One region of the Salinifilum aidingensis genome, then DNA from elsewhere that is predicted to be linked to it. Evidence: riboswitches for the same ligand, from Rfam matches in the RefSeq annotation. Region 1 holds a riboswitch; the other holds the start of a gene.
The links. A riboswitch is a leader RNA that binds a small molecule or an ion and turns the genes downstream of it on or off. The one in region 1 is predicted to bind cobalamin.
Positions count from the first base shown of each region.

Region 2: another riboswitch for cobalamin. It lies ahead of ACYVJE_RS17510 (magnesium chelatase subunit D family protein); the one in region 1 lies ahead of ACYVJE_RS13695 (ABC transporter substrate-binding protein).

Region 1 is NZ_BAAGTH010000009.1:98,547-102,796, forward strand. Features, by position in the region: gene ACYVJE_RS13690 (UvrD-helicase domain-containing protein) at 1-2,180, shown strand, start outside; cobalamin riboswitch at 2,337-2,546, shown strand; gene ACYVJE_RS13695 (ABC transporter substrate-binding protein) at 2,610-3,647, shown strand; gene ACYVJE_RS13700 (FecCD family ABC transporter permease) at 3,644-4,250, shown strand, end outside.
Region 2 is NZ_BAAGTH010000013.1:71,606-75,855, forward strand. Features, by position in the region: gene ACYVJE_RS17490 (S1 family peptidase) at 1-252, shown strand, start outside; gene ACYVJE_RS17495 (LysE family translocator) at 397-1,026, opposite strand; gene ACYVJE_RS17500 (S1 family peptidase) at 1,288-2,136, shown strand; gene ACYVJE_RS17505 (GNAT family N-acetyltransferase) at 2,275-2,730, shown strand; cobalamin riboswitch at 2,922-3,058, shown strand; gene ACYVJE_RS17510 (magnesium chelatase subunit D family protein) at 3,117-4,250, shown strand, end outside.

The DNA of each region.
Region 1 (4,250 bases):
CCAAGAGCAAGACGGTGTTCGCGGAAACCTCCCGGGTGACCGCCGCGTTCGGGCCGGAGCTGCACGTGCTCGACGAGGTGCCGGTCGAGCAGTTGGCCGGGCACGATCCCGCGTTGGGTGAGGCGATCCGTCGGCTGCGTGCCGGGCGGGTGCGCCGCGAGGCCGGCTTCGACGGGCAGTACGGGGTGATCCGCCTGTTCGACCCGGGCGAGGCGGCCGAGTGGGGCGGGTCCGCGTTAGCCCTGTTCGACGCGCCGACTCCCACCGTGCCGGCCCGGCGCGCTGCGGACGCGCCGGGCGGGGCCGCGGCGCCAGCCGGGGCGGGCGAGCACGCGGATGCGGCCACCGGCGGCAGGGAGGGTGCCGAGGAGACCCCCGGTCAGGCCGCGCCCGCCCGCCCGGGCGTCGCGGTCGGCGCTGAGCAGACCGGTGACGGCACGGAACCACCGGAGCCGGACGCGGTCGCGGCGACGGGACTGCTGGCCGGGTTGGACGGTGCGCAGGCCGCGGCCGCGGCCTGCGCCGGCGGGCCGCTGCTGATCGTGGCCGGACCGGGCACGGGCAAGACCCGCACGGTCACCCACCGGCTGGCGCACCTGGTCGCCGAGCGCGGCGCGGACCCGCGGACGTGCCTGGCGGTCACGTTCACCCGCCGCGCCGCGGCGGAGATGCGGCAGCGCTTGGAGGGGCTGCTCGGTGCTCCGGCCGCGGAGATGACGGTGACCACGTTCCACGGCCTGGCGCTGCGGATCCTGCGCGAGCACGCCGACGCGGCGGGGCTCACCGCCGGGTTCGGCATCGCCGACGCGGCCGTGCAGCACGACCTGCGGCTGGCGCTGGCCGGCGACCAGGGCGGGGCGCGGCGGCTGGCGGACGCGGCCGGCCGCGTCCGGCTGGGCGAGCCGGTCGAGGAGGACGTGGCCGCGCTGGTGCGGCGCTACCACCAAGCGCTGGCCGAGCGCGACCTGGTCGACTTCGACGGGCTGCTGGACGCGGCGGTGGCCGTGCTCGCCGAGCACCCGCAGGCCGCCGCGGCGTGGCGGGACCGGTTCGCGTGGATCACCGTCGACGAGTACCAGGACGTCGACGCGGTGCAGTACCGGCTGCTGCGGCAGCTGGCCCCGCCGGAGGGCAACGTGACCGCCATCGGCGACCCGGACCAGGCGATCTACGCCTTCCGCGGCGCCGACGTGGGCTACTTCCTGCGGTTCACCGCGGACTTCCCCACCGCGCGGGTGTGCCACCTGCAGCGCAACTACCGCAGCGGGGCGCACATCCTCACCGCAGCGCAGCGGGCGGTGGCGGCGTCGACGTTCGTGCCGGACCGGGTGCTGGCCGCGGCCGGGGACCGGCCGGCGCACCGGATCGTGCGGCACACCGCCGCCGACGAGCACGCCGAGGCGGCCTACATCGCCGGCACGGTCGAGCAGCTGCTCGGCGGGGCGTCGTTCCACGCGTTGGACTCGGGCCGGGCCAGCGGGCACGAGCGCGGCGGGTTCGGTTTCGGCGACGTCGCCGTGCTCTACCGCACCGAGGCGCAGGCGCACGCCCTGGCCGAGGCGTTGGACCGGCAGGGCCTGCCGGTGCAGCGCCGTTCGCACGAGCGGCTGGCCCAGCGCACCGGGGTGCGGCTGGTCACCGACGAACTCGCCCGCGCCGGCGGGGGCGCCGCGGACGACGTGGTCACCGGGATGCGGCGGGCGGCCGAGGTGGTGGCCGGGCGGGTGCCGGACGAGACGGCCGGGCAGGTGCACCACGCGGTGGATCTGCTGCTGCCGCTGGCCCGCCGCTGCCGCGACGTGACCGAGCTGGTCCGCGAGGTCGCGCTCGGCGCGGAGGTCGACGCGCTGGACCCGCGGGCCGAGGCGGTGTTCCTGCTGACGCTGCACGCGGCCAAGGGCCTGGAGTTCCCGGTGGTGTTCCTGGCCGGCTGCGAGGACGGGCTGCTGCCGCTGTCGTGGCCGCAGTCCCCGCCGGACGAGCAGGCGCTCGCCGAGGAGCGGCGGCTGGTGTTCGTGGGCATGACCCGCGCGCACGAGCGGTTGTACCTCACCGGTGCGGCGCGCCGCGGCGGTCGCGACCGGCGCCGCAGCCCGTTGCTGGACGGGTTGGGCGATGCGGTCGTCGATGAGCAGCCGGTGCGGCGCCAGCCGCGGCCGCGGCAGCTGAGCCTGCTGTGACTCCTCGACGGCCTGGGGGTGCCGCCGCGGCTGCCTGACCTGACCGCCCGGGTCGTCCGGGCGGGGCCGCGGGGGTGCCCCAACTCACCCCTCACCCGCCGGATCGCGGCGTGACCAGGGGTTTCGCCGGGGCGGATGGGCCGGGTCGGCGCGGGTGGTACGTTGTCGTTCGCCAGTCGAACTCACGCGCGACGTGAGTCAGGGAATCCGGTGCGAATCCGGAACTGACGCGCAGCGGTGTGGGCGACGGGCGGAACACGGAGCCGTGGAACGACCCCTGGCTCAGCCACTGGAGCACGCCCTCCGGGAAGGCGTTCCGCCCGGAAGACCCCGAGTCCGAAGACCTGCTGGCTCCCGGCCCGCGCGGCCGGGTCTTGTCATGCACCCGCGGGGCCCGCGTCACGGCCCCTTCGACACCGAGGAGCGTTCGTGCGCTTGCTGTCGGCACTGCACCGCCTCGCTCTGCCGTTGTCCCTGCTGTCCGCGCTCGCGCTGCTGGCCGGCTGCGGTACCGCAGCGGCGCCGCAGCAGCAACCGCCCGCCCCCGGCTACCCCCGCGCCGTGGACAACTGCGGCACGCGCACCGAACTGGACCGGCCGCCGCAGCGGGTCGTGTCGCTGAACCAGGGCACCACGGAGATCCTGCTGGCGCTCGGGCTGGGCGACCGCATCGTGGGCACGTCCATGTGGACCGACCCGCTGCCGCAGGAACTGGCCGCGGCGAACGCGTCGGTGCCGCGCCTGGCCGACGACATGCCGTCGTTCGAGTCGGTGCTGGCCGCCGAACCCGACTTCGTCACCGCCTCGTTCGTGTCCACCCTCGGCCCCGGCGGGGTCGCCAGGCGGGGACAGTTCGCCGAGCTCGGCGTGAACAGCTACCTCTCCCCCGCCGACTGCGCCAAGGACAACAGCGGCTCCGGCGACGGGCGGCGGCAGCACCCGCTGTCGATGCAGACCCTCTACCGCGAGGTCCGCGAGCTGGCGAAGCTGTTCGACGTGCCCCGGCGCGGCGAACGACTCGTCGCCGACCTGCAGGCACGCATGGACCGCGCCACCCGCGGCCTCGACGCCTCCGACACGTCGCTGATGTTCTGGTTCGCCAACTCCGAGTCGCCCTACCTGGCGGGCTGCTGCGGCGCGCCGGGCATCATCACCGACCAGGTCGGCGCGCGCAACGCCTTCGCCGACACGCACGCGGAGTGGCCGCAGATCAACTGGGAGACCGTGGCCGAGCGCAACCCGGACGTGCTCGTGCTCGGCGACCTCTCGCGCCGGTCGGAGACGGCCGAGACCGCGCGCGCCAAGATCGCCTTCCTCGAGTCGCACCCGGCCACGGCCCACATGGACGCGGTCGAGAACCACCGGTACGTGCGGCTGAGCGGGCAGGCGATGAACCCGTCGATCCGCACCGTGGCCGGAGTGGAGAAGGTCGCCGCCAAGCTGCGCGAGTTCGGGCGCGACCGGTGAGCGCGGCCGGGACGACCCGCGCGGCCCGGCGCGCGTGGCTGCCGCTGCTGTTGGTGGTGGGGCTGGCCGCGCTGGCGGGATCGGTGGCCGTGGCCATCACCATCGGCCCGGCCGAGATCCGCGTCGGCGACGTGTACGCCACCGTGGCCGCCCGCCTCGGGCTCGGCGAGTCCTCGCTGTCGCTGATCCGCGAGGGCATCGTGTGGAACCTGCGGCTGCCGCGCACGCTGCTGGCCGCGGTGTGCGGCGCGGGCCTGGCCACCTGCGGGGCGATCATGCAGTCGCTGCTGCGCAACCCGCTGGCCGACCCGTTCGTGCTGGGCGTGTCCTCCGGCGCGTCGACCGGGGCGGTGCTGGTGCTCGTGCTCGGCTTCGGCGGCGGGGCGGTGTCGATGTCGGCCGGCGCGTTCGCCGGCGCGATCGTCTCGTTCACCCTCGTGCTGGTGCTGGCGCACCTGCTCGGCGGCACCACCGACCGGGTGGTGCTGGCCGGGGTGGCGGCGATGCAGCTGTTCTCGGCGCTGACCTCGTTCATCGTGCTCACCTCGGCCGACGCGCAGACCACGCGCGGGGTGATGTTCTGGCTGCTGGGGTCGCTGGGCA
Region 2 (4,250 bases), on a different contig from region 1:
CCGCTGGTCGGCGACGAGAAGTGCGGCGCGGCCTACGGCGGCGACTTCGACGCCAGCGCGATGGTGTGCGCGGGCCTGCCCGAAGGCGGTGTGGACAGCTGCCAGGGCGACTCCGGAGGCCCCCTGGTCGCCGGTGATCGGCTGGTCGGGATCGTCTCCTGGGGCAACGGTTGCGCCCGGCCGGGATCGCCGGGGGTCTACACCCGCACGGCCGCCTACCAGCAGGACGTGGTCGCCCAGCTGAACGCGTGAACCGCACCCGCTCGCCGGCGGCGCGGCAGCGCGGAGGGCGCGGAGACGGGTGCGCGGCGCGGCCCGCCGACCCGCGGCGGAGGGTGGACGCGGCGGCGCGGGAACCGCCTCGCGCCGCCGCACCTCCCCGCTGGCGGCAGGTGCTCAGCCCGCCACCAGGCCGATCGAGATCGTGACGAAAGCGGTGGCGCTGACGAGGTCGAGGGTTCGACCGACCCGGGGGTTGCGCAGCCGGTCGGCGATGTGCCCCGCCCCCAGGACGATCGCGAGCTCCCAGACGGCGGCGAGGGCGAGGAACAGCACGCCGAGCACGACGAGCTGCGCGGCGGGGTAGGCGGCGGAGCCGACGAACTGCGGCAGGAAGGCCAGGCTGAACAGCAGCATCTTCGGGTTGGTGATGTTGCTGAGGAAGCCGCGGGTGAACGGTTTCGCCGTCTCGGCGTGCCGCGCGGGCAGCCCGCTGCGGGCCTCCCGCCGCGCCAACCAGAGCCCGCGCAGGATGCTCCCGGCCAGGTAGAGCAGGTAGGCCGCGCCGATCCACTTCAACGTGGACAGCACCGCCGGCTGCTGCGTGATGAGCGCGCCGAGCCCGGAGATCACCACGGTCATCTGCACCGCGCTGGCGCTGTGGATGCCGAGCAGGGCGCGCAGGCCGGCGCCCCGTCCCTGGTGCAGCGAGGTGCGCAGCAGGAGGAACGTGTCCACGCCCGGGGTGAGGATCACGACGAGGCTGGCGATCAGGAACGCGGGCACCGTGCTGAGATCCACGAACACGTCCTCCTCCTCACACGATCAGGTTCGATCTGCCGGTGGCTACCGGCACGGGTCGGGACGCGTCGGGTGCGCCCCGTTCGATGCAAAGCCCCCAGTGCGCACATCCATGTGCTCAACATGCCCATGGAGAGGAAAATTTCCGCGATATATCCATAGTAACGGGATTTTTTCCGAAAACCATGTGAGTTGTGCCTCCGCCCGGCGAGCGCGCGGGGGCACTACGGTGATCGGCTGGCGCAACCCGGTGAGAGGAGGCACCCCGTGGCGAGGTGCGACGGGAGCGGAGACTCCGCCGACGCCCCCGGTGCGGAGGCGGGTGGGCGCGGCCGGCTCGTGCGCGGTGCGGGCGTGCTCGGCGGTGTGGTCACGGTTCTGGCCGGGATGTCCCCGGCCGCGCAGGCCGTCACCGCCGAGCCGAAGGTGCTCGGCGGGGAGCGGAGCGACACGAGCCGGGCTCCGTGGGTGGTGGCGCTCACCGACGCCGAGGGGCGGCAGTTCTGCGGCGGCACGCTCGTGCGCCCCGGCAAGGTCGTCACCGCGGCCCACTGCACCGTCGACCAGCTCACCGGCGTCGAGCGCCCGTCGGAGGACCTGCACGTGGTGGTCGGGCGCAGCGACCTGCGCACCGACGCCGGGAGCGAGGCCACCGTCGCCGACGTGTGGCGCCACCCCGACTACCGCGACGTGCAGCACGGCGACGACATCGCGGTGCTCACGCTGCGCGACCCGCTGCCGCAGCCGACGATCGACCTCGTCGAGCCGGGTGATGCGGAGTCGTACCGCCCCGGCACGCGCGGCACCGTGTACGGCTGGGGCCGCACCGCCGAGTCCGGTCCGTCCTCACCCGTGCTGCGCTCCGCCGAGGTGCCCGTGGCGGCGAACGCGGAGTGCGCGGAGACCTACTCCGAGTACGACCGGTCCGCGATGTTCTGCGCCGGAGTTCCCCGGGGCGGCGTGGACTCCTGCGCCGGGGACTCCGGTGGTCCCTACGTGGTCAACGGGCGGCTGGCCGGCGTCGTCTCCTACGGCGACGGGTGCGGCCGCCCGGACACCCCGGGTGTGTACACCCGCACCTCGGGCTACGTCCCGCTGCTCGAGGGGCAGCTGTGAGCCCGCCTGCGAGCCGCCTGCGCGGTGCTCCGGCGCAGGCCGGGGCGCCCAGCGGCGCGCCCCCGGCGGGGTGGCGTGCCTAACGGTGCCGCGGGGTCGGGCGAACCGGGCGGGCGCTGCTGTGGTATCCACGAACAGGTGATACTTCAGCCGCTCGCGACTGCTGTCCACCGGGCGTACACCGCCGATCTGGACGCGACCGATTTCTACCGCATGCTGCGCCTGCGGGTCGACGTGTTCGTCGTGGAGCAGAACTGCCCGTACCGCGAGCTGGACGACCGCGATCTCGAGGAGACCACCCGGCACTTCTGGATCGACTCCGCCGACGGAGTCGTCCTCGGCTACCTCCGGCTGCTGGAGGAGCCCGACGGCACGTACCGCATCGGCCGGGTGTGCACCGAGGCGGGCGCCCGCGGCATGGGGCTGGCGCGCAAGCTGATGCGCGCCGCGCTCGCCGAGATCAGGCGCAGTCCGGCCGTGCTGTCCGCGCAGGTGGACAAGGCCGGCTTCTACCGCTCCTTCGGCTTCGTCGAGAGCGGTCCGGTCCACGACGAGGACGGCATCCCGCACGTCGACATGCGGCTGGCCGAGTGAGGCCAGGCCCCGGCCGGGTCGCGGACCTCCTGCGCAGCTCGGGTGGAGCGCCGCAGCGCGGAACGGCCCGGTGAGCTCCCGCGGGCTCCGTGGGACTTCTCTCCGATCGGGCCCGCTGTGTTGGATCCGTGATCGCGCTCTGCCAGGATGCTGGTGGACCTGCAGGAAACGGTTCCACGAGGGGGCGCCAGGGAAGCCGGTGCGAATCCGGCACGGCCGGCGCCACTGTGACCGGGGAGCGGACCTCCCGCGCGGGCCACCGGACCGCGGCGCACGGACGCCGCCCCGGGAAGGCCGGAGGGACGCGAGGATCCGGGAGTCAGGACACTGCCGCCCCTCGCCCCGACACCCCGGGCGTCCGAGACCGGAGGAAGGAAGACCTTGGTATGACTGCCTCGCCGCAGGCCTCCCGCGTGAGTCCGCGCTTCCCGTTTTCCGCCGTCGTCGGGCACGACGACCTGCGGTTGGCGTTGCTGCTGAACGCGGTGCACCCCCGCATCGGCGGTGTGCTGGTGCGCGGTGAGAAGGGCACGGCGAAGTCGACGGTGGTGCGAGCGCTGGCCTCGCTGCTGCCGGTGCTGGACGTGGTGCCGGAATGCCGGTTCGCCTGCTCCCCCGCGCAGCCCGACGCGCAGTGCCCGGACGGTCCGCACGCCTCCGCGGGGGCGCAGCACCGCGCGGCGCGCCTGGTGGAGCTGCCCGTCGGCGCCACCGAGGACCGGCTGCTCGGATCGCTGGACGTGGAGCGGGCGCTGTCCGAGGGCGTCCGCGCCTACCAGCCCGGCCTGCTGGCCGCGGCGCACCGGGGCGTGCTCTACGTCGACGAGGTCAACCTGCTGCACGACCACCTCGTGGACGTCCTGCTGGACGCGGCGGGGATGGGGCGCGCGCACGTCGAGCGGGAGGGCGTGTCCGTCTCGCACGCGGCGTCGTTCGTCCTGGTCGGGACGATGAACCCGGAGGAGGGCGAGCTCCGGCCGCAGCTGCTCGACCGGTTCGGGCTGGCGGTGGAGGTCGGTGCCGACCGCGAGGTCGGGACCCGGTCCGAGGTGATGCGCCGCCGCCTGGCCTTCGAGGACGACCCCGAGGGGTTCGCCGCGCGGTGGGCCGCCGAGGAGGCCGAGCTGGCCGAGCGGATCGCGCGGGCGCGCGACCAGGTGGGCAAGGTCGTCCTGCCCGACGCGGAACTGCGCCGCATCGCTGCGCTGTGCGCATCGTTCGAGGTGGACGGGATGCGCGCGGACCTCGTGCTGGCGCGCACCGCGGTGGCGCACGCGGCCTGGCGCGGTGCGGACGCCGTGGCCGCCACCGACGTTGAGACGGCGGCGAAGCTCGTGCTGCCGCACCGGCGGCGCCGCGATCCGTTCGACGAACCGGGTGTGGACGACGACCAGCTGCAGCAGGCGCTCGACGACGCCGCGCAGCACGCGGACGAGCCCGGTGACGACCAGGGCGGCGGTTCGGACGGCGACGGGGACGACTCGGGCGGAACGGACGGCGACGGAGGGCCGGACGACGAA